4 regions of the Ruegeria sp. AF2 genome follow, and region 4 is predicted to be linked to each of the others. Evidence: riboswitches for the same ligand, from Rfam matches in the RefSeq annotation. Region 4 holds a riboswitch; each other region holds the start of a gene.
The links. Region 4 has a riboswitch for cobalamin ahead of ACR0NM_RS15965 (energy-coupling factor ABC transporter permease). Riboswitches for the same ligand answer to the same signal wherever they lie in the genome.
Positions count from the first base shown of each region.

Region 1: another riboswitch for cobalamin. It lies ahead of ACR0NM_RS10880 (DUF1636 family protein); the one in region 4 lies ahead of ACR0NM_RS15965 (energy-coupling factor ABC transporter permease).
Region 2: another riboswitch for cobalamin. It lies ahead of ACR0NM_RS19930 (hypothetical protein); the one in region 4 lies ahead of ACR0NM_RS15965 (energy-coupling factor ABC transporter permease).
Region 3: another riboswitch for cobalamin. It lies ahead of ACR0NM_RS08015 (DUF1636 family protein); the one in region 4 lies ahead of ACR0NM_RS15965 (energy-coupling factor ABC transporter permease).

Region 1 covers NZ_JBQFZC010000003.1:22,498-28,426, reverse strand. Annotated here, with positions in the region: gene cobN (cobaltochelatase subunit CobN) at 1-466, opposite strand, end outside; gene cobW (cobalamin biosynthesis protein CobW) at 472-1,527, opposite strand; gene ACR0NM_RS10880 (DUF1636 family protein) at 1,524-1,904, opposite strand; cobalamin riboswitch at 1,990-2,196, opposite strand; gene ACR0NM_RS10875 (NAD(P)-dependent oxidoreductase) at 2,302-3,288, shown strand; gene ACR0NM_RS10870 (glycosyltransferase family 2 protein) at 3,403-4,410, shown strand; gene ACR0NM_RS10865 (class I SAM-dependent methyltransferase) at 4,403-5,014, shown strand; gene ACR0NM_RS10860 (ABC transporter substrate-binding protein) at 5,139-5,929, opposite strand, start outside.
Region 2 covers NZ_JBQFZC010000011.1:139-6,067, forward strand. Annotated here, with positions in the region: gene ACR0NM_RS19920 (DNA polymerase III subunit gamma/tau) at 1-1,728, opposite strand, end outside; gene ACR0NM_RS19925 (phosphatase domain-containing protein) at 1,901-2,401, shown strand; gene ACR0NM_RS19930 (hypothetical protein) at 2,406-2,813, opposite strand; cobalamin riboswitch at 2,905-3,124, opposite strand; gene ACR0NM_RS19935 (alpha/beta hydrolase family protein) at 3,247-4,104, shown strand; gene rsgA (ribosome small subunit-dependent GTPase A) at 4,141-5,169, opposite strand; RNA gene ffs (signal recognition particle sRNA small type) at 5,329-5,427, opposite strand; gene ACR0NM_RS19950 (bifunctional 2',3'-cyclic-nucleotide 2'-phosphodiesterase/3'-nucleotidase) at 5,466-5,929, opposite strand, start outside.
Region 3 covers NZ_JBQFZC010000002.1:38,910-44,838, forward strand. Annotated here, with positions in the region: gene ACR0NM_RS08000 (ATP-binding protein) at 1-791, shown strand, start outside; gene ACR0NM_RS08005 (peroxidase family protein) at 788-2,449, opposite strand; gene ACR0NM_RS08010 (catalase family protein) at 2,468-3,535, opposite strand; cobalamin riboswitch at 3,794-4,001, shown strand; gene ACR0NM_RS08015 (DUF1636 family protein) at 4,104-4,460, shown strand; gene ACR0NM_RS08020 (ABC transporter ATP-binding protein) at 4,457-5,242, shown strand; gene ACR0NM_RS08025 (ABC transporter substrate-binding protein) at 5,261-5,929, shown strand, end outside.
Region 4 covers NZ_JBQFZC010000005.1:53,758-59,686, reverse strand. Annotated here, with positions in the region: gene ACR0NM_RS15980 (heavy metal translocating P-type ATPase) at 1-293, opposite strand, end outside; gene ACR0NM_RS15975 (hypothetical protein) at 480-752, shown strand; gene ACR0NM_RS15970 (L,D-transpeptidase) at 794-1,456, opposite strand; cobalamin riboswitch at 1,672-1,884, shown strand; gene ACR0NM_RS15965 (energy-coupling factor ABC transporter permease) at 1,961-2,644, shown strand; gene ACR0NM_RS15960 (transglutaminase-like cysteine peptidase) at 2,750-3,373, opposite strand; gene ACR0NM_RS15955 (AMP-binding protein) at 3,878-5,299, opposite strand; gene ACR0NM_RS15950 (hypothetical protein) at 5,292-5,929, opposite strand, start outside.

The DNA.
Region 1 (5,929 bases), on a different contig from region 4:
CGGCCTGCGCCGCGACCTCACCGCCGGTGTCGCACAGATGCGCCAGCCGCCGCAGGGTCGAGACAGGCAGGGTAGAGTAATCATCCAGCCGCGTATCCTCGCGACCGTCTGCGGGCAGCACGGCCAGTGCAATCCCTTTGGCCTGCGCCAGCGCCAGAACCTGCTGCAAGCCGTAGGCCCAATAGGGCACTCCACCGATCAGACGGATCAGGATGCCCTTTGCGCCCTCCAGTGTCTGCTCGACATATGTGTCGACTGAGAGGGGATGCTTCAGCGCCGTCAGATTGGCCAGCCGCATCGTTGGCATGCGTCCTTCAGGCCCACCTCCACGATGCCATCCCGCCGCGAAAGCGCCAAGGTCACTGTCGGAAAAGGACAGCACCACCAAATCCGCCGGGCTCTGACCCAGATCGGTCGGGGTCTCGGTTTCTTCGAGCCCATGGCTTTCGCGGAAGACGACGTGCATAGGTCTTACTCGGCAGCCTCGGTTACACCCACGAGGATATCGCGGATCTCGGCCACTTTGATATCGTCATGCTCGGCAATGACCACAAGGCGCGAGCGACGGTCTTCGCCGGGCTCCCACGGGCGGTCATATTGGTGACGCACGCGCGCACCGACGGCCTGAACCAGTAGGCGCATGGGCTTGCCCTGAACGGCGGCATAGCCTTTGACGCGCAGGATATTCAACTCGTTGGCCAATCGTTCAATCTTGGCGACCAGATCAATCGGATCGGTTTGCTCGGGCAGTTCAACGATGATGCTTTCGAAATCGTCATGCTCGTGATCGTGATGGCCGTCGTGATGGCTGGGACGCGCGTCCATGTCATCCTCGGCCGCGGCTTCTAGACCCAGCACGACGCGGACGTCCACGGCACCCTCGGCCACTTCGACTACGGGCAGGGGGCGGGGCGCTTCGGCGGCGATGATCTCTTTCGTTTTCGCAACGCCTTCCGGGCCAGCCAGATCGGGCTTGGTCAGCAGAATGATGTCGGCGCAGGAAATCTGATCCTCGAACACCTCGGACAAGGGAGTTTCATGATCAATCGAGTCATCTGCCATGCGTTGCGCATCCACCGCCTCGACATTCGGAGCGAACCGACCAGCGGCCACGGCCTCGGCATCGGCCAGAGCAATCACGCCATCGACGGTGATTTTCGAGCGGATATCGGGCCAGTCGAACGCCTTCAGCAGCGGTTTTGGCAGGGCAAGACCGGAGGTTTCGATCAGGATGTGATCGGGGCGCGGCTCTAGTGCCATCAGGGCTTCAATGGTCGGGATGAAATCATCGGCCACGGTGCAGCAGATGCAACCATTGGCCAGTTCCATGATGTTTTCCGCCGGGCAATCAGGAATGGCGCAGGACTTCAGGATATCGCCATCGACGCCGACATCGCCGAATTCGTTGACGACCACCGCCAGACGCTTGCCCTGCGGGTTCTGCATCAGATGGCGCACCAGTGTGGTTTTGCCCGAGCCCAAAAAGCCGGTGATCACAGTGACGGGGAGTTTCTCGAGATTGCTCATTTCAGGGCTCCAATCGGGGGAATGCGGGCCGCACAGTTTTTGCGGAAATGTTCGGGACGTTCGCGCCATTTGACCAAACCGTCCTCGGTGGCGAGGTATTTGGCTGCGCCTTCGACGATGGTTTCGACATGGTCGATCTCGTTCAGATGCTCATACACGAAAGTCCAGCGATCCGGTCCTCCGCGTAGCACGATCGAGCAGCCTTCATCGCAATTCGACAGGCATTCCACAGCTTTCAAGGTAATGCCTTCGGGCAGGCCCGCCTGTTCAAGCGCCTTGTGCAGCAACGTGCCGGGGCGCTGGGCGTCATCCTCGACAGGCAGCCCGCGACGGCAGGTAGTGCAAACCAGCAGTTCGACCGGTGCGGTCTCGGTCATGTCTCTCATCCCCCCAAATCCTCTTCGTGGGGGACGGGGTTTCATGCGGGCCGATCACAGCCCCACACCGGAACACCCCGTCCGGTTTCATCTTCGGGCGTTGGCAGGTCTCCCGGCTTGCGGATGTCAGAGGAGGCCTCTGTCGGATGTCCCGCCTTCCCGGCCATACTGCCAGTGGCTTTGGGCACCCTCTCCGGTCACGGTCGCGGGGGCGGCTGCGTTTGACGGCAAAAACCGCTGACGCATTCCCTTTTCATCTGCTCTCGCAGACACCAACGAAAGGGACATGCGGCAGGGCAGGGTTGCTTGTCAAGCGAGTCGCGCCGATCCGTGAAAAAGCGGATAAAAAGCGACCTGTCGGGGTCGCTGGGCGGCATGATACTTCTGCAACGACGTGCTGGCATGGCAGCAAGATGCGAACAGGAGGATACCGCGCATGAAAGTAGGGTTTATCGGGCTGGGGAATGTAGGGGGCAAGCTATCTGGATCGCTGCTACGAAACGGTATCGATCTGACGGTTCATGACCTGAACCCGGATCTGGTGACCGAATTCGTCGCCAAGGGTGCCAAAGCCGCCAAAAGCCCGGCGCAACTGATGCGCGATTGCGATGCTGTTATAACCTGTTTGCCTTCTCCTGCGGCCTCGGATGCGGTGATGCAGGAAATGTTGCCAGAGGTCGGCCCTGGCAAAATCTGGATGGAAATGTCGACCACCGACGAAGCCGAAGTCAAACGCCTTGGCGCAATGGTCATCGAACGAGGCGGCGCAGCGGTGGATTGCCCGGTTTCGGGCGGATGTCACCGGGCAGCGACGGGTAATATCTCGATCTTCGCAGGCTGTGATCGTGAGACTTTTGAACGTATCCTGCCATTCCTGACCACCATGGGGCGGCGCATTTTGCACACGGGCGATCTGGGCTCGGCCTCTGTTCTGAAGGTGTTGACCAATTATCTGGCGACCGCCAACCTGATCACCTGCGCCGAGGCATTGGTGACAGCCAAGGCCGCCGGCATGGACCTTGGAACCACCTATGAGGCGATCAAGATATCGTCAGGCACATCCTTCGTGCACGAGACCGAAAGTCAGGTCATCCTGAACGGCTCGCGCGATATTTCCTTCACCATGGACCTGGTGAAAAAAGATATCGGTCTGTTTCAGGAGGTCGCCGACCGTGCCGGAGTTCCCCTTGAGATAAACCCATTGATGATCAAGATTTTCGAAGATGGCATCGCGCGATATGGTGAGCGTGAACTGTCCCCGAACATCATCAGGCGGCTAGAGGACGCGACCGGACTGGAGATCCAGGCGCCAGGGTTTCCAACCGAGATGCTGGACGACGAGCCAGAAGAACCGGGTTACGAGGTGATCCCGCAGAGTCGGTAGATCGATTAATCGGCAAGCATTGCGGCTGTCTGGCGACCTGGTTGGACAAAATTCTGGTGCTATTCTAAATAGGTCGACAGGAGTCCGACACCGGCACAGGCAAGAGAACAACTTATGACGAATGAGACCTTTCTCATCGTAACAACGATGAAAAACGAAGGGCCTTTCATGATCGATTGGGTGGCCTACAACCACGCAATCGGCTTTGATGACATTCTGATTTATACCAATGATTGCGCTGATGGTACCGATGCCATGGGCGAACGGTTGCAAGCGCTTGGCTGGGCTCACCACCAACGAAACAGGCTGGGTCCGCGCGCTGCGCCGCAGGTTCGTGCATTTTCGCTTGCGCGGAATCACCCAAGCTATCTGTCATCGGATTGGATTCTCAGTTTGGATGTGGACGAGTATATCAATATCCGTTTGCCCAATAGTGATATAAGAAGCCTCGTTGAGGCCAGCGGCGTGGCGGACGCGATCTCGATCTGCTGGCGCATGTTCGGAAACGCGGGTCAGAACGATTTCGTTGATCGACCCGTACCTGAGACTTTCTTTCTGGCCGCCACCGAAGACGGCTATCCGCATCATCGGACCAAAGGGTTCAAAACGCTGTTCCGCAACAATGGGAAATTCAGCCGTTTTCGCGCCCATCGTCCCAGGATCAATCCAGAAGATGCACCGAACCCTGACGCGCCATACGAAGGGGTGTTGTGGCGGGATTCGGGCGGGAACCTCTACCCAGCAGACCAAGTGAAATGGAAAGCATGGCGTGGTTTCAGCCATGAATTCGCGCGCATTCATCATTATGCTGTGCGCAGCACTGATAGCTTTTTAGTCAAGCGCGACCGTGGGCGCACCAATCATGTGGGGCAGGATCAAGGGCTCAAATACTGGCTCATGATGAACCACAATGATGTTGAGGATCGCTCAATTCTGGAACACATGCCGGCTATGCACGACATCAAAACTGAGATGATGGCAGATCCGCAATTGGCAGATCTTCATCATAAAGCATGTGAGTGGCACAGGTCGAAAGCCGAAGAATTGAGAGCCAGACCGGACTGGGTTGATCTGGTTGAAGCGTTGCAAAATTCCTCAACCGGAGAAGACGTCTATGGGTGAAGCTGTATCTGCTGAGGATCGCCGCAAGAAGCAAGCTGAGCAGCGCGAACGGAAGGATTCCCTGCGGCGCGAAATGCTCAAGACCATGCCGCATGGACGGTTGAGCGTTGAAATTGGCGTTTGGAAGGGCGAATTTTCGCGGATTCTGCTGGAAGAGCTGCAACCCTCGAAATTGTGCCTCATCGATCCCTGGCAAGTACAGCAAGACCCGGATGGCGGTGCTTCGCTTGCCGGAGCGCGCACGCAAAAGGATATGGATCGGATCTACGATGCAGTAACGGGTAAATACAGCACCGAGATCGCCAAGGGGCAAATTTCGATCATTCGCGACTATTCGCGACCGGCGCTAAGCCTGTTTGAAGATCAGAGCATCGGGTTTGCCTATTTGGACGGCGACCATTCCTACGAGGGCGTAAAAACGGATCTGGATGCTTTGCTGCCCAAGATGATCGAAGGCGGCGTAATCATGCTTGACGATTATCACAGGCGCGGTTGGTGGAAAGATGACGTGATGCGTGCGTTCCACGAATTCCTCGGGGCAAATTCTGCGGGGCTGCGGCTCAAGGCCATCATGGGGGCGCAGGTGGCCGTCGAGAAACTTTGAGCCGAGATCATTTTTCTGATTATAGATTCGTGCGACGTAACCCAGGCTGGCTAGTGTCTTCCAGCGTCAACAGTGTTAAGCAACAAGTTCAGCGATGACGGATAGGGTTGTTGTCTAAGTCCGATCATCTTTGAATAGCGGCACTTTCCCAGGCAGACAGGAACTTTCTGCGCTTCAGCGTATCGAGGAACGTCAACAACGCAGGGTCCAGCGCTATCGCTGCGCTTTCGGTCGTGGAGTCCTGCGTGTCCAGAAGTGGCAGTGCTGCCATTGATTCCGGATTCAGCGTGGTCAGGTGCCGGACAAAGGTCTCCGCTTCCTCCGGCAAGCGGCTTTTGCCAGTTACCATGGCGGTTCGCATCATCGTCGTCTGAAAATCCGAAGGCAGAATGATCTGAAGGGCATCCTTTCCTTCTGTTCGTACCGCCGCATAACTGCCAAGCACGTTGTAGGCCACCGCGATCGTACCATCCGCCAGGTCGTTAATCATGTCGCCCGAACAACAATACAGCCGCACGTCCAGGCCGCCCAAAACCTCCATCAAGCGCCAATAGGTTTCCGAGGCGCGGGCGTCCTGCGTGGCGAACAAATAGCCCAATCCCGACTGGCGCACGTCATAAGTGCCGACTTTGCCCCGAAAATCATCCGGGCGGGCGCGCAGCGCTTCGATCAGTTCCTGCCGTGTTTGCGGTATTGGTTGTCCTTCGAACGCGGTGCGATTGACAACGATGGTTGCGGGTTCCGAAGTGAAGGCGAACAGGCTTTGATGCCATTGCGCCCAAGGGGGGTGCGGAAGATCGTTAAGCGCCAGCGCATATCCGTCATTCGCGAGCTTCAGTTGCAGGTCCATCGCGCTGGAAACGACAACGTCGAACGCTTCTGGCGTGGCTCGGACGCGTCGGTCGATATCGGCCG
Region 2 (5,929 bases), on a different contig from region 4:
AACCTCGGGCAGGGCTTCGGTTTCGACCTGAGCGGCGCGTTGTTCTGCGGTTTCGATGCTCTTGATCCGTGCTTTCGGGAAATGGGTCAGCACTGCTTGCACCAGAGGGTGCTGTTCCGCCTCGGCCTTCAGAGCCAGCTCAGCGGCATCTCGAATCTCCGCAATCGTCGGGGCGTCGCCTTCAGAGACAATAGAAACAGCCCATCGGTTGCCTGTCCAACGCCGAAGCGACGCGTCCAATCGTTGTGACAGGTCGGTCGGAGCGTTGTCGGTCGGAGCGAACTCGATCCTGCCCGGTTGATAGGAAACCAGACGCACGCCGTTTTCGACCTCTACCAACAGCTTCACATCCCGGTTGGCTCGGATCAGTTCGACCACATGTTCAAATGTTGGATAGCGTGCCAGCGCTGCCTGCACATCCTGGGCCAGCGCGGCTGTTGGTCCGCCTGCGCTGCCGCCAATCGCCGATGCGGCGTATGCCGGTCGGGCCACAGCCTGCGGCGCAGCAGGAGCACGCCCCGGCGCACCAATTCCCTTGCCGGGGCCACCATTCGGCGGCGGGGGTGAATCCTGCAGACGCTTGATCAGCTCCTCCGGGCTAGGCAAGTCGGCCACATGGGTCAGGCGGATCACGGCCATTTCAGCGGCCATCATGGCGTTGGGCGCGGCGGAAACCTCTTCGAGCGCCTTCAGCAGCATTTGCCACATGCGTGTCAGGACCCGCATAGGCAGAGCCTCGGCCATTTGTTGACCTCGGGCGCGTTCGTCGGGGGAAACTGTGGGATCTTCGGCGGCGTCCGGAGTGATCTTGACCACCGAAACCCAATGCGTGATTTCGGCCAGATCGCGTAAGACAGCAAGCGGATCAGCCCCTTCGGCATATTGCCCGCTCAGCTCGGTCAACGCGCCCGCAGCATCGCCGCGCAGGATCATATCCATCAGATCCAGCACCCGGCCCCGATCGGCCAGCCCCAGCATCGCGCGCACCTGATCCGCGCTGGTTTCACCGGCCCCGTGCGATATCGCCTGATCAAGCAGCGAGGTCGCATCCCGCGCCGATCCTTCGGCGGCCCGGGTGATCAACGATAACGCATCCTCGGCAATCTGCGCCCCTTCGGCATCTGCAATCTTGCGCAGCAGTCCGATCATATCCTCAGGCTCGATCCGACGCAGGTCGAAGCGCTGACAGCGGGACAGGACCGTGACCGGGACCTTACGAATCTCGGTGGTGGCAAAGATGAACTTCACGTGTTCGGGGGGTTCTTCCAGCGTCTTGAGCAGCGCGTTGAAAGCGCTGGTCGACAGCATGTGAACCTCGTCGATGATATAGATCTTGTAGCGCGCGGAGGCCGCGCGATAGCGGACGCTGTCGATGATCTCGCGGATGTCATTGACACCGGTGCGGCTGGCGGCGTCCATCTCCATCACGTCGACATGGCGGCCCTCCATGATAGCCACGCAATGTTCACATTGACCGCAGGGTTCGGTTGTAGGGCCGCCGCTGCCATCGGGACCGATGCAGTTCATACCCTTGGCTATGATCCGAGCGGTCGTCGTCTTGCCGGTACCGCGGATACCGGTCATGATGAAGGCCTGCGCGATCCGGTCCGCCTCGAAGGCGTTTTTCAGAGTGCGCACCATGGCGTCCTGACCGACCAGATCGGCAAAGGTTTCGGGGCGGTATTTGCGGGCAAGAACCTGGTAGGCGGGGCTGGGCGTCTCGGTCATGTCTGCTCTGTCGGATTCGCGTTACGCCGCAGCGTAGAGGCCCCCGCCGCCCGCGTCCACAGCCAGCCGGGACGATTTTCATTTTGGAATGCGTGGGTATGCGGCTAAAATCCACTCTATTCTATTTACTGGACCAGTATGTTGTTGGGTGAAGTTTGTTTGGGGGGAGATTATGTCGCAACTGGTGGTTTATGCGTTGCAGGTCGGCGGAGGCACCTTGGCCTTGTCCTCGATGCCTGGGCGTGGAGGAACGTATACAGAAGACCTTGATCTTATCGCAGACTGGAAGCCCGGGCTTGTGATCTCGATGACGACTGAGGTTGAGATGATTCAGGATGGTGCGCGGAATTTTGGCGCTGATATTCAGGGGCGTGCCAGCAGATGGGTGCATTTGCCGATCGAAGATTTTGGCACGCCACCCAAGGAGATTGTGGAGCGCTGGCCCCGCGTTGGCGCGACTGCCCGTCAGGCGTTGTCAGGTGGTGGCCGTGTGCTAGTGCATTGCCGTGGTGGCTGTGGCCGATCCGGGATGGTGGTTCTGCGTCTGATGGTTGAATGCGGTGAACGGCCTGAGGCGGCATTGAAGCGATTGCGTACGGTGCGTCCTTGCGCAGTCGAGACAAATGCCCAGATGCTTTGGGCCGTTGAACCGGCCCGTGTTCAAGCCGTTTGACGGCTTAGACACCAACATGTGGCGAGATTTCGCCACCGTTGTGCTGCACCAGAAGCGAAGCCTCAAGCATGGCGCAAGGAGGATTCCTTAGCAGGTCTGCGGGTAGGCTGCGGTACTCGGTTCCGAACATCATGTCTGCGTAGTCATCCAGCCGGCCGGTATCGATTTCAGGATCGGTTCCGCAGAATACACGTATCTGGTCGCATTGGGCGCGAAAGCGGGCGGTACATCCCTCTGGGCAGTGCGACAGGTCAATACTGCCTTCAATCTCAAACCCAGATTTTGTGACCGGTTTTGTGGTGGACATGGCCTGCGTCAGAGCCCGCGCCATTTGCGCCAGTGCGGGGCAGGTTGCCCCAGTACGTTGGCACACGGTCGCCGCGAATTCGTGCGTTTTAGTCTTCCAGATCATCAATGCGCCCTCCGCGCGCAGGGCGAGGGCGTGGCACAGGTTGGTCGGTGCAGAGCACGATCAAACCCGTCCCGGACACCCCGCCCGAGTTTCGGTTCTACATCTGATGGCAGGTCTCCTGACTTGCGGGTCATCGCTTTGCCGACCTTCCCAGCCTTCAAGGCCAGTGGTATCTCGGCATTGCTCTCCGCTTACAGTTGCGGGGGCAGTCTCGGACTAGGTTCTTTCCGGATTTATCCGGGCAGAACCGCACCGTGTTCCCTTTTCATCCCGGCCCGATTGGGCGCGAGAACCATCGCGACATGGCTAGCGGCTGCGCCGTGCCCGAGTCAAGAAGATTGCGTCAGGCAAGTGACGTACGGTCCAGCCACGTCAACCTTGACTTGAGGCGCTTCGGGTGAACTGATCAGTTCAGTCGGTATTGGAGGGCACCATGTTGGACACGCAGCAGGCGGTTGTGACCGAGGATTTTCAAATCCCGTCCGGCCCGGCAATGTTGTCGGCGCGGCTTTACCGTCCGGTTGCCGACCCCGAAAAGGTGGTCGTCATAAACGGTGCGACTGGGGTGCCGAGGGATTACTATCAGTACTTCGCCCGATGGCTCGCCGAAGAACAGGGCATGGCCTGCCTGACTTACGATTACCGGGATTTTGGTCACTCTTTGGTGGGTTCGCAAAAGCGGTCAAATGTCACCATGGCCGATTGGGCGTTGATCGACATTCCATCCGCCCGGGCCAAGATGCGCCGACGGTTTCCGCAGGCCAAGCTATGGAGCATCGGTCATTCCTTGGGCGGAATGTTTGGCCCGATCCAACCCGATATCGATCAGATCGACAGGATGATCTGTGTCTGTTCGGGTCTGGTAACGCTGGCGGATCACCCTTGGCCTTATCGCGCTTTGGCGGCGTTGTTCTGGTATGGTCACGCGCCGCTGGTGGTCAAGGCGCTTGGCTACCTGCCCGGGCGGTTGGTCGGGTTTGGATCGGACCTGCCTGCCCAAGTCTATTGGCAATGGCGCAAATGGTGCACCGCCCCCAAAAGCTATGTGCCAGAGATCGGCACGACACTGCCCGCCGCCCGCTGGAAAGACTTGGGCAAACGTGTCGATCTGTTTACCTTCGCAGATGATGAAATGGTGCCGCCGGATGCTGTCTGGCGTCTTGCCGATCTCTATGGACCCAAAGCCGGGCGCCATCTGCTTGCACCAAGCGAATTCGGAGTGTCCAAGATCGGCCATATCGGTGCATTCGCAAGACGGAATGCGGCAGTCTGGCCTAGACTGATCGCCTGATAGCGCTAGGCACCGGTAGGTCGGTGCCCAGCTTCGTTATAGCCCTTTACGGGATTTTTTCTCGTGCAACACGCTGCGCACCATCTTGCCGAAAGCCTTGTCACGGGCGCGGGCCTGCGCCACCGAAGCGGAATTGTGTTGGTCTTCGCGCCGCAGCTTGCGCCAGCGGTCCAGCCGCGCGGGATCAAGCGTACCAGCGTCGATTGCCGCCTGCACCGCACATCCGGGCTCAGTCTCGTGCTGACAATCCGAGAAGCGGCAATCCAGGCTGAGGTCTGAGATGTCCGAAAATACCTCATCCAACCCCTCCTGCGCATCCAGCAGACGCAACGCGCGCATGCCGGGCGTATCGATCAGCCAGCCGCCATTGCGCATGCGATGCAAGGCGCGTGCAGTTGTTGTGTGCCTGCCGCGCGCATCATCTTCACGGATACCTGCGGTGGCCTGATCCTGCCCCGTCATCCCGTTGGCGAGCGTCGTTTTCCCAACGCCGGATGATCCAAGCAAGGCGCTGGTTTGTCCTTTCGGACACCACGACAGAACTTGTTCGAGATCGCCGTGATCCAGCGCGTTGACCGCAAGTACCGCCAGAAACGGGGCGAGCGATTGGGCTTGATCTACATAAAGGCTCGGATCATCGCACATGTCCGATTTGGTCAGAACGACCACCGGATAGCAGCCTGCCTGATGCGCCAGCGCAAGATACCGCTCCAATCGTGGCAGATTAAAATCGGCGTTGCAGGAACTGACGATGAACAGCACGTCTACATTTGCAGCGATCAACTGCGCTGCAGCTCCGGTACCTGCCGCTCGGCGTTGAAGCAGGCTTCGCCGGTCCAGCATACGGCGTATTCGTTTGTTTTCATCCACCAGAACCCAATCTCCGACGGCATATGCACCGGTTGATTGATCCAGAGATAACAAAGGCGATTCACCTTCAGGGCTCAGCCCGATCAGTCGATCCCGGTGTACGGCCGAGATGCGATACGGAAGAAGTGACGGATCAGCCGTATGCTGAGCCGCGAAATGAGAGGACCATCCGAGGTCCGATAAGGAAAGTAACATTGGTCTGCCTGTGATCAGAAACAGCAATCCCGTCGAATGACAATCGCGCATCCGCCGGTGACGTGTTCAGGCAGTCAGTTGATCGGAAAGGATCAGAACCAGTCTGCCCGAAGGGTTTTTGCTACAATCATAAACGCCCTCCTGCGGCTGATAGGTTCTAAGTGAGAGGTTGGACATCGACCCAAGCGGGGCTCGTTGTGGCTGCTTCCTTCCGGACCTGACCAGGTTGGCGAGGCGCTCGCCCGCGCCAACCTCTCAAAGCCGATATAGGTGCATCCCCTGAAAATGGCAACCCGTCAGAAGGTCAGATGAATGCGCATGAAACCATCCGTATCGTCGGGCAGAATGCGTGGATGATACTCAGCAAGCTCTGTAACATGGTGTAGCGCGCGCGGCCCCGTTGTCAGGATCGCGCCCTGCCTTTGGTTTGGTACAAAAGAAAAGGGGCGCGGTGCATGCGCAAGTGGGTCGGCGGGCAATGTGCCCGCGACGTATTTGCATAGAATATCCTGTATGCTGATCTGAGGCAGGTCAATCATACGGGCTTGTCGCGCAATTGGAAAATGACCACCGCCATTGGCGCGGTAGTTATTGGTGGCGACAAGGAAACTCTGGTCAGGCGCAATCGGCTGCCCATCGAATTCCAGGTTGCGTATGCGGGAAAATGCCGGATCAATCACTCGACCGAGCGTATCGAACCGCGCCGGTTGCGAAAGATCGATCTGGTAGGTGACGCCATGCAGGACATCGAAGTTGAAGC
Region 3 (5,929 bases), on a different contig from region 4:
GGTTTCAGGATGCGGCAGCAGCTCTAGAACAAGCGGCGTCTCATGCGGATGCGCATCGCGCCGAAGCTGGAAACAGCCCCGATATTGCAGCCGTGATACAAATCGAGAGTATGAGCGCGCTGGTCGACAGCTTTCAGGGCAAAACTGAAGTGGCACTCGCCAAAGCCAAGCGGGCAGTTGACGCCGCGATGGCGTCGGGCCAGCCCTTGATCATCGCAAATGCAATGCATTGGTTGACCGAAATCCACATGCAGATGGACCACCCGGATTATGCGCGCATGGCCAAGGCGCTGAGCGCGGCTGTTCAGGACAAGGGCGGCCCTTATTACCAAGCTGTTGCGACGGCCCATCTTGCTGGGGCTGCCATCAGAACCGGCGAGGCCACAGAGGGCGTGGCCATGCTGCAGGCCGCTTGGGGAAGGATGCACGCAACGGGTGCCGAGGCGGCTGGCGTGCTCGTCAACACCGAACTCGCAAGGGGCTATCTTGCTCTGGGTGAGATTCAGAAAGGGTTGGATGCGGTGGAGGCTGGCCTGACATGTGCAGAAAACACTGACGAGCGGAACTATGAAGCTGAAATCTACCGGATAAAGGCGGCTCTTCTACTGGAACAAGGTGGTCCGTTCGACGCGGCTGAGGCGGCTTTGCGTGAAGCTATAGCCGTGGCAAATAATCAGGGCGCGGCGCTGTATGAATTGCGCGCGCTGAGTGATCTTGCCTGCATCCGGCCAGCCGATACGGAAGTTGCCGCGCGGATTACTGAGCTGGAAGAGCGCGCGGTCGCGTCTTAGGTCCCGCCGGGACGTCGACCTAAAGTGCAGTCTTCGGGTTGCAGGTCCAAGCCAACAAAACGCGCCACCTGCGAGAATGACGAAGTTTTCTTCAACAACTGAAAACCTTTCTCTGAAAAAGTCTCAGCTGAGTACAAGTTTTTGGACACCATCGGGTTGTTCATAAGCTGCGTGATCGCGTCATACGCCACCATCGATGTCATCAGATCGCCCATGATCACATCGCCCTTGTGCTGTTCCGCAAAGAGACCAGGGAACAACTCGACCCTATTGACGTCGCAATAGAGCCGGCTCAGGTCGGCAATCAATTCGTCCGCAAACGGCTGATCACCAACCATCTCAGTAAAGCTTGAATGCGGTTTGCGGCAGAAATGATGACGATAAGTGTTCAGCGACGGAAGACGGGCCTTACGCGTCAGGGCAATTGTAGCTTCGACAGGGGCAGGAGCACCGGGCGCAGGCCTTTGGAACAGGAAATCGGGCGTGTTGCGCAGCGACATGCGGGCCGCAGGTTGGCGCGACAAAGATCGGATCATTTCCGCCAAGCCCGTTTGTTCGACCAGTCGTGGATTGAACCTGAAGCCTTCTGGGCCAACCTGTGCGCCGTCGATTATGAACCGTTCGGGGATCATCGAATGCCAGCGGTAGAGCAGATTGAACTCAATCGCGATCTGGTTGGAGTGATGCCAGGGCTGCCAGCGATTGACGCCAACGGGCAGTTTGAATGGCATATTGGCGATGTGGGCGATGTAATCCTCAAGCACAAGCTTGATCAGCAATGCGATCAAGGTGCAGCGTGTAGTCTGGAACACACGCTCTTTATCCCAGCCCGAAATGCCGCGCTTTTCGCGCCACAACAGGTCGGCAAAGGTGTTATGGGCGCGCAACATCAGTGTATTGATCGCGATATAACCTATGGTACCATTGCCATTATCGAGCCCGGTTGCATGAAAATCGAGCAGTAGCTGGTCAATCGCGTGATCGCTGAGACCCGGATGCGCCCGTTTCACCGCATTCCACAGCTTGCATGGATCGTGCAGGGGCTTTCCGTAATTCTCGCCAGTGGCAAGACTGCCATCAAAGGGGGGCGCAAGCTTAACACCACCGGATTGGTTCTTTTGAAACAGCTTCGGGGCCCACATCTCGCCTTGTGTATCCAGACGAAAGGCCAACCGGTGGGTTAATTCATTGGTATCGGGATCGCGTTCGCGCAGCATGTCGGTCTGAAAATCGTTCAGCCCGTAGATTTGGCACAGATCGACCTCGTGGTTCGAATCCGTCTGATCAACCGGTCCTTTCGCCCCAAAGGTGCGAAGGAAACTGTCGGTAAACCATTGTGCGGCCGAGATAAACAAAAGTGTCGATCCTTGCGGGCACATCAAGGTAAGCGGGCTGCCATCCAATTGTGTCCGTCGGCGAAAGAGATCAGCAACTTCGCTTTCCGACGGCAGGACGGGTGAGAGGTCTTCTGGCGTCGTATGCCGACCGATCCAGCGATGGGAAAACACGCCGGGCCATGTCGTGTAGTCTGCGCCCATTGTATAGGGCCGCGGTCGGTGGATCTTCGCGGCGTTTGCAAGCCTGATCGCGGCCAAATAGCTCGTAACGGGTGGGGAGATCTTGAATCCGAGTTTGATCAGATCATCAACGTCCAGCATCAATACATCTCCGTTTGGTCATCGATTCGGGAACCGGGCGCGGGCCAGGCTCAGATAGGTTCTGAGCCGGATCGCATTAATCGGTCCTAAAGGTTCGTGATCTGCCGTGACACGCCAGGGCGAGAAGCTCATCGCGTCGCCATTCTGCGGATCAAATTCTGCACCTTTGGGAATCGTGATATCCGCCACGGGCGTGACGGTATGATGGTACGGATCAAGAGGTGCATCTGGTTGCGGATCGCATGCCCACCGGATGCGATTGTCTAGCACATCGAATTCGTCGGCCGGGCGCGGGGGCTCAATCACACACAGCTCGAAGTGATTATCTCCATCGGCCACGTCTTGCCGCAAACACTGCCCGATCCCATCTGGATCGTCTACCGGATGTGCCGGAATTTTTGGTTTAGCGCTGCGGGCCAGGTATCGGACTGTTAGATCGGGGCCCAGCCGATACGGTGTTGTCGACCAGAAATGGACCTCAAAAGGCGAGTGCATATAGTTCGAGGCAAAATCACTCGCGACGCGAAACTGACGCTTGCCTTCACGAGTGAGGAAGGTGCGAAATCCTGCGCGCAGCCCTTTGGTGATCAACCTAAGGCTCCATTTTCGTCGCCCTTTGATCGCGTGCTGGACCGCTTGTAATGTGGCGACAAGCCTGCCCAATCGCTCATATTCATCGGGGACGTAGCTGGGAAACACATCCTGATCGACCAATACGAAATCGAACTCGTCGCTGAGTTGTGTGGTCCCCAGATGCGCAAGTGCCTCGGCGTCGATCAGCTTGGGGCCTGGCACGTCAAAAAGCTTGATCGCCATCCCGTGGGCATCCGATTTCCGGTCATCCAGATGCGCGCCGTTGGAAAAGCGAAGTGCGGCTGAATAGGCAGCGGGCTGTTCAAACAGGCCGTGACGGAACTGTTCTGGTAGATCGTTTCTGACGGTGAATGTTGCAGCCACGCACCCGTGACTGCGCCCATGCTGAGCCCTTAAGCGATGGCCTTTCCACCGTGCAACGGCCTCGAGATTGTGGTCAATGACATCATCAACAATATCCGGCGGCAATGCGTTTTGCGAAACATGCGTCAAAGAACCGTCTCCTTGGATAAACCCAGGCAATGATCAAACAGGGGTAAGGCGCTGACAAAGCTAAACCTCTAAATTTGTTCAGCTTACCTCAGATTGTCTAATTTCCAAACACACCAACTATGGACAGCCGTGGCCAGACAAATTCGGCGCGCAGCCCAAGCTATTCGGCTGGTGCTTCGGACACGTGGTTGGCGGCGCTCGATCCTCGACCAGAGTTGAGCGCCTTCGACTTTATCATTGACGTGTCCGGTGTTCTCGGGCACTCAATCGATTGATGGTTCCCGGTGGTGTTGCCGCGGGATGAAAAGGGAATACGGTGAGGTTTGCCAAAAGGTGCCAATTCCGTAACTGCCCCCGCAACTGTAAGCGGTGAGCAAGGCCAAACAGCCACTGGTCCACAGGGTCGGGAAGGTTGGCCGAGCGCGGACCCGCAAGTCAGGAGACCTGCCATCAGATGTTTAACCAACCCGGGGCGGGGCGTCCTGGAAGGAGGCTTTGATGGCGCGTCAATTGCGTGTTTACATTGTCGGCAGCTTCCGCATGCGCTTGGAAACAAGTGGAGTGGACCATGCCAGATACGCCTGATCATTTCATTCTAGTCTGCGAAAGCTGCACTGAAGGGCTGCCCCTTGATGAAATTTGCGATGCGTTGACCGGGAAATTACATCGCAGTTTTGCGATCCGCGCGTCGTCTTGCATGGCAGGCTGCGATAGTCCCAGAACGGTTGGGTTCCAGGCCGTAGGAAAGGCGCAATACCTTTTTGGTGGCATTCAGACCGCGGATGAGGTGCAGGCGCTGGCTGAGTTTGCAGCGCATTATCGTGAAAGCCCGGATGGCTGGACAAATGCCACTGATCGCCCGCAGGCGTTGTTCAATAAAACCCTCTCGCGCATGCCGCGGATCGAACAGGGGGCATCGCAATGACGTTGCGACCCTTTCTGATTGCCGAAAACCTTGAGTATTATGCCCTTAACGGAGATGTGCTGTTGCAGGGCGTCTCGTTCGAGTTGGACGAGGGTTCCATTCTAGCCATCGCCGGCCCGAACGGGGCGGGGAAAACGACGCTTCTCAATCTGTTGTGCGGCGCTGAGCCGCTGGCACTTGGCGATGTTCGGATCAAAGGACGCAGTCTGAAACAGCTCTCTGCCAAAGAGCGTGCGCGCATGATTGCAGTGGTAGGTCAGCAGGAACTGCCCGATGGACGCTTGGCGTTACGCGATTATGTTGCGCTGGGGCAAATACCCATCCGTGCGGACCGCTCTGCCGAAGGCCACGCGCAAGAGCTGGACCGGATTTTAGACCTGACCGGTCTCGCCAATCTCGCGGACAAGCGCATGGCCCAACTGTCCGGAGGCGAACGTCAGCGTGCCCATATCGCGCGCGCTTTGGCGCAAAACCCTTCGTTGCTGTTTCTGGACGAACCGACCAACCATCTGGATCCTGATGCAAAAGGGCGGATGCTGTCTTTGGTCGCCGAGCTTGGGATCACCGTGGTCATGATCGTACACGATCTGGTCATGATCCCCGAATTCGCCACACACGTGGCGCTGATGAAATCGACCCGCATGATCGAGTTTGGGTCGGTGGACAAGGTGCTGACACCCGAAAGAGTCCGCGAAACTTTTGGCGTTGATTTCCTCTGCTTTCTCCACGAAGGCCGCGTGATCCCGGCGCTTGATATTCGAAGAACCACAGTCTCAACTTAGTCGAAGGAACACACTGAGATGAAATACATCTGGCCCGTGGCGTTGGCCACCGCCATGGCAAGCGGTGCTGCTGCGCAAGAAGTCACCGTAGACAACTGCGGCGAACCGCTGGTTTTTGATACCGCGCCCGAGCGCCTGGTTGTGCATGACATGAACATGACCGATATGGCCTTTGCATTGGGTCTGCAGGACAAGATCGTCGGCCTGACCGGCATCACCGGCTGGTACAAGACCAGCCCTGATTTTGATGCCCTGCGCGGCGACATCCCCGAGCTTGCGCCGAAATATCCGACCGTCGAAAACCTGGTGGCGGTTGAACCCGACCTGTTCTTTGCAGGTTGGTACTATGGCATGAAGCCGGGTGGTGATGTGACCCCAGATACATTGGAACCGTTCGGAATCAAGACCTTGGTTCTAACCGAAAGCTGTGTGCATCTGGACAAGGATCGCCCCGAAGCCAGCATGGATCTTCTGTTTGGCGATGTGTTGCGCTTGGGCAAGGTGATGCAAGTCGAAGACAAGGCCGAAGCTCTGGTCTCGGGCTGGAAAGAGCAGCTGGCAGCGATCGAAGCCAAGACTGCTGAACTGCCCAGGCCCCGCGTCTTTCTTCTGGATGGTCCTGCAGATGCTCCGTTTACCGCCGGTAAATTCGCGATTCCCGATGCGATGATCACAGCCGCCGGTGGT
Region 4 (5,929 bases):
GCAACCAGCAGCATGACATCTTCGTCAGATAACTTGGAAGCACTATCAAGAAGTGTCATCCGACCGTTGATCACATCAAATGCAAGATACTCTTCACCACCTGCTTTCGGGCCGACGACACGGTTCAGGATCGCCACCTCTTCGGCGCAATCAAGGCCAGAGACCTGAAAGCTTCTACCACCTTCAGGAATTGGACCGGCGGGGGCGATGTCGCCACACCCGCCACTACCGCATGCGTGGTGACCATGTTTGTTTTCGTGGCCATGGTCGTGGCTATGGGTATCGGATGACATGATTGGACCTCAAGAATCTCTATGGTCCTTTGTAAATAGTTCCTACAGTAACTAGAGCTTCAATACCTTTTATATTTTTTTCATCCGGGTTCTTTGCCTGCGATATTGTTAGTTCATTTCGTCTTGCGGGCCGGCCGTGTGGATGCAATCTAATTGCAGATGACGCAAAAAATTTGGAACAGATCAATGCAGAAACGGATCGCCATGACCATCACGTTAGTCTCGATTACGGCTGGTTGCTCAGCCCAGTTCACTGGGGCCAAAAGCAAAGCACTTGAACCAGGCAACGTGCCAGATTCGGTGGTAGCGCTGGCAGGGCCGGCGCAGGATTTGACCACGGCACGCCTTTTGCCAGAAGATAATTGCTTTTGGTATGAGCACAGCGGACCTGTCGAGACGACATTGGTACCATTGCGCGCGACGAATGGCGCTCCGATCTGCATTGCGCGCGACGCCTGATCGAAATGAGGGCAGCGACGTCCACCTACGCTGCCCAAAATTTATGAGCGGGCTGTGACGCTATCTTCGGCCGAGTATAGGAAAGCGGTCGAGCCGGTTTTCACGTTTGGGTAGAGGTCATTGATATGAGCCATGATCATTCGCACACATCCAGAACTTGCGCGACCGCCGATGCTTCTTGGCTCAGGCGTGCCGTGAATTCTGAGATATGTGTCTCGGTCTCCAACGTATAGATAAAGGGCACGAGAGCCGAGAGCATTATTCGGCCCGGGCTCCATGCCATTCCGGAATTCCGCGTATTCGGGGTTGCGCTCGATCATTGAAGCGGTTGGTGTCCAGTGTGGCCATTCGACCTTTCGGCGGATAACATAGGTGCCGGGCTCGTAAAGATTCCCACGCGCGATCGCTACGCCATAGCGCATTGCGGTCCCGCCTTCTTCGATATGATAGAGATAGCGCGCGACGGCATCCACATGGATGTCACCTGGAACCAAACCATCATTTGCCGCGACGCGTCTTGGTAAAAAACGGTCATGAACACCCCACGGATTTGAGGTCATTGGATCGTAACCAATTGGCGTGACTTGACTGTCCCAATAGGTCTTCTGCGATGCGGTTGGCCAGGTTTTGGCGATCAATGGACTGGCCGCAGACGCCGAGAACAGCGCTGTGGTGGATTGAATGAAATGGCGCCTTGTAAGCATAGGTCTCGTCCTGGTTCACAAGTTTAACGTATTTGGATCGCACTATCGCGAATTAATCCGAATCTTAAAGCCTCTAGCAGCTAGAGCTTCAAGAGGTTTCAGGTAACGCTTGGTTTACCCTGTCGATCAAGTGACCGGTTGCGTGAATCCTGCTTCGGTCGAGTTTACATTGGAATAGGTCGCAAAGACAATTGACACAGGCGAAGCCGCCATTGTAGCGGTGAATTGCTTTCGGTTCCTGATGGCGGAAGCCAAAAGGATTAAAAGGGAATACGGTTCGGTGTTTTCAATGGCGCCAATTCCGTAACTGCCCCCGCAACTGTGAGCGGAGAGCGATGCCAAGACACCACTGGTTTGTAATGGAACCGGGAAGGTTGGCGGAGCGAGCACCCGCGAGTCAGGAGACCTGCCGTAAAGCGCCGGGCTATGCCCAGACTGAACCTGTCGGCCTTGCGGTCGATTCAACCTGACAAGCCGCCGGGTGAGGCGGTAGGGAGAAAGAACATGCATATCGAACCGGGCATCGTGAATGGTGCCAAAATCGCGCTTTCCTATGTTACCGCCGCAGGTGCGGCTACTTACGCAGCGAAAGAAACGTTTTCCACATTGCGAGCGAATGGACCTGCATCTTTTGTTATGCGCTCGGTGCTCGCCACCGTTGGTGTTTTCCTTTTCTTCGAAGTCCTGCCGCATTTCCCGGTTGGTGTCTCTGAAGTCCACTTCATCCTGGGGTCGACGCTGTTTCTGCTTCTCGGTGCTGCACCCGCGGCTTTTGGATTGGCAGCTGGTCTCCTGATTCAGGGTGTGTTTTTTGCCCCGTTCGATCTTCCGCAGTACTTCATCAACCTGACCACTCTGCTGGTGCCGCTATTTGCGCTAAAAGCACTGGCCAGCCGCATCATCGCACCCGGCACAGCATATGTTGATCTCAAATATGGCCAAGCTCTTGCGCTGAGTGCGACGTATCAGGGAGGAGTAGTCGCATGGGTTGGGTTCTGGGCCTTCTACGGCCAGGGTTTCGGCGCAGAAACCATGGCGTCGGTTCTGTCCTTTGGCGGCGCTTATATGCTGGTAATCGTCATTGAGCCGATTGCTGATCTGGCAGTGCTTGCGGCAGCCAAGGCGATGCGCGGTTTGAACAGTACAGGTCTGGTGACTCCGCGTTTGTACAACGCTGCGAAAGCTTGACCAAAGTTTGAAGCGGTGTCCTAAACTTGGGTTGCCGCGAAACAACCAATAGTCGCAGGACCAAAATTTTATTGTGGCGCGTCTCGAGGGCGCGCCACATTGTTTTTAGCCGCTAGAAACCTGTACCCAACGATCAGGGTGATTTGGGTCCTGTATTCGTAGGAAAAGATACCTCGTTTCCTTCCACGATTTGATCCTGTTGGTGACATTGTCCAGAATCAAATCGCCTTCACTCGAGCGATAAACTAAAACTGCATGGCCACTGCGATTGGTGTCTAAGACAGTTGCAATAAGTAGCTTCGTAGGATCCAAGCCGTTCTGAATTAGTTCAAACTTCTTTTGCAAAGCGAAATCTTCGCAATCCCCTGACCCCTGCATTGGTAGCGTCCAGTATTCCTTTGTCCCGTATTGGTTTTGATCCGAAACGGCGCGGATCCTCCGATTGACGCGCAAGTTAATCGCTTTAACGATCTGTTTCTCCTGCGCTTCTGGCAGACCAGAAGTACGAGTATTCGCGCACGCCCACGAATAATCTTTGCAGAGTGATTTGGCGCCAGATGGCGCCTGAACCTCTCTATCTAGTTTGATCCAGGGAAGCTCAGAAGCTTGCAATGAAGCGGCGGAGACAAGGTAGCTGCATATGATACAGGCCAACGATAGATAAACTGGTAACCGTTCCGAAAGTTTTTTCTGAGCGGAAGTAGGTTTTGTCATATCTGCTTTCCCCATACTCGTTTCTCCTGGGTATCTGAAGCTACCAAGCCAAGAGAACTCTATTTCAATCTTTTATGTTCATCGACGCATTACAACAGCTTATTCAATTTAAAATGCAGAGCAGCAAAGTTCGCGAGCGCGCAGTTTTTAGTCGTGATTGTGTGCGTGAGCTTAATTGAGATTCTTGCAGCGGCATAGAAGAAAGCCGGCTAGTAGTTCTGGGTTAGAAACGCTTGAGGTTTGGGACGGATTTGGATGACGCGTCAAGCTGAACATCTTTGTGCAATGAAATGGGTATCTACCGTTCGCCGGGGCGCACCATACCAATGTATCTGTGGTCAAATGTTTCATGCGACCAGTTGTAACTGGCAAATGCAGATTTCCCCTGACCAAGGTGTGCAGGATTTGATGGGAAATTCTAAACGGAGGACTTCGTCGCTACACTCAGTCCTCTGTTAACGCGCATAGCGAAGTGAGCGATGAGGTGGGCAGGCTCAGTGGCCTACGAGCCATATTGCGTCAGGTTTCTATTATGCGTGTAAGTTTCGTACGATCGACTTTGGAGGCATGCCGCTTGTCCATAGGGATGTTCTTAATCGAAATCACATTTGGAACGTCAAAACCAAGCGCAGATTTAGTCCAATCGTCGATGTGATCCGCGGAACCTTGGACGCAAAGTGTGGGGCCTGCTTTGGTATTGACGAGCGCGCATCGATCTACGCCTGGCCATCGCTGTGCCGCGACTTCGATAGCAAAGGGGAAGAGCGTACCTGAAAAGACTTCAATTTCGGACCCGACGTGCCCCCATAACCATAAACGCCCGTCATCATCCAGCGCGCCAGCGTCACCGGTCCGGTGCCATATGACACCACCTTCTTCGATTTTATTGTTCTTCGAGTGGGTCGGGTCCAAATACCCGTCATTCACATGTGCGCCGGCGACCTGAATTTCATTGTCGCGGATGCGGAGCGTGATTTCGGGCACCGGGTATCCCACAAGGAGACCCCTTCCAACAGCCATGTCGCGGTGATCCTTCACCGTGATATCCGCGGCGTCAAGATGGGCAATCGGTTCAGCCTCGGTCGACCCATAGACGCACACAACTGACAGGCTGTGCCGGGTTCTCAACGCCTCGACAAGACTCGGAAACACCGGACCGCCGCCGGTAAACACCGTGTGCAACGGACCGGTATCGTCGGATTGAACCAGTTTTTCACATAGCGATGGTGGGATGAGGGCCCGGGTGATCTGTTGCGTTTGGAGCCAGCTTTCCAACTGTACAGTCGACAGGCGGTCCGGCTTGCTTAACCTCCAGTTGGGTAGAACACTTGTGCGCCCGGCCGCCAGATTGATCAGGGTGAACACCGGAAAGGCCACCAGATCGCGCTCGGCCTTGCGGCTGTCGAGGAGGGGTGCGATGGCATCGTACTGCGCCATCAAAAACGCGTGCGAGCGCGGAATGGCTTTGGGCTGGCCAGTTGTACCAGAGGTAAAGGAAATAAGGGCGATATCGTCCGGTTGTACCTTTTGCGCCACCGGGTTGCTACGGCTTTTACCAGGCGTCAGCAGGGGCAGGGCCCAGAGATCCGGAACCAGAAACTTCAGCAAAGAATACGCACCCGCTGCACAGAACGCTTTTGGCTTCGTTGTTCGGGCGGCGTGGCGCAGACCGGCCAGCCCTAAGGCTGGCTCTGGTAAGACAACGGTTGCGCCAAGGGTCCAAAGCGCAGCCAGACTCGCATATAGGTCCGCGTTGACAGGCATGGCCAACAACACGCGATCACCTGACTGGATACCCTTGTCCTGCCACCGACCTGCCAAGTGCTGAACGCGCGTGTGCAGGGTTTGAAAGGTGATCTCGCGGCCCTTGCCGTCCACTATGGCTGTCCGGTCAGGAACCCGTTTAACCGCCGCGGCGAATTGGGACAGCAGGTCAGCCATTCAGCTTCCGTCCAAGCAAAGTATAGCGCCGGAATATTGTCGCGCCTTCCGCTGCACTGCGCTCGGCGGAGGTGTTGTCATCATGGATCAGCGCATGAATGGCGGTTTCGTACCCCATCCTGAACGCCGCCTTGTGAAACCGGTGAGCCAGATGCCGTCCGGCGCCCGGTTCGAGACTTGCATAGGTCTTGAGGATTGCGGATGCCGGATTGGGGCCTTCGGCATAATTGGGAATGCCAAACAGAAACCCGGCCAATGTCCCGTCATGGCGGCGCGCAAAAAGGATCAGCTCGCGCTTCATCATCGGCACAACTGGCATATACATGGCCAGAAAATCTGCCTCGGCAATCGGCTTGTAGAACGCGTTGTTTGAGAACGCACGGGTTGAAAGTTTGAAGACCTGACGAAACAGGGCCTCGGGGTCTGTTCCATCCCATTCTTCCACGACAAAACCATCGGTTACTGGCGGTGCTGATCCAGCGGCGGTCCGCAACGACACCCGGGCCGAAAAATACCGGCTGATCTCTGTAAATCCCGCCGACTGGAAAACCCTGGGCTCATGAAGTTTGTTGGTAGGCTCCATCAGGAACGGAGCGGACCCGTCGCTATCCGAGACGAACCGGTAACTGT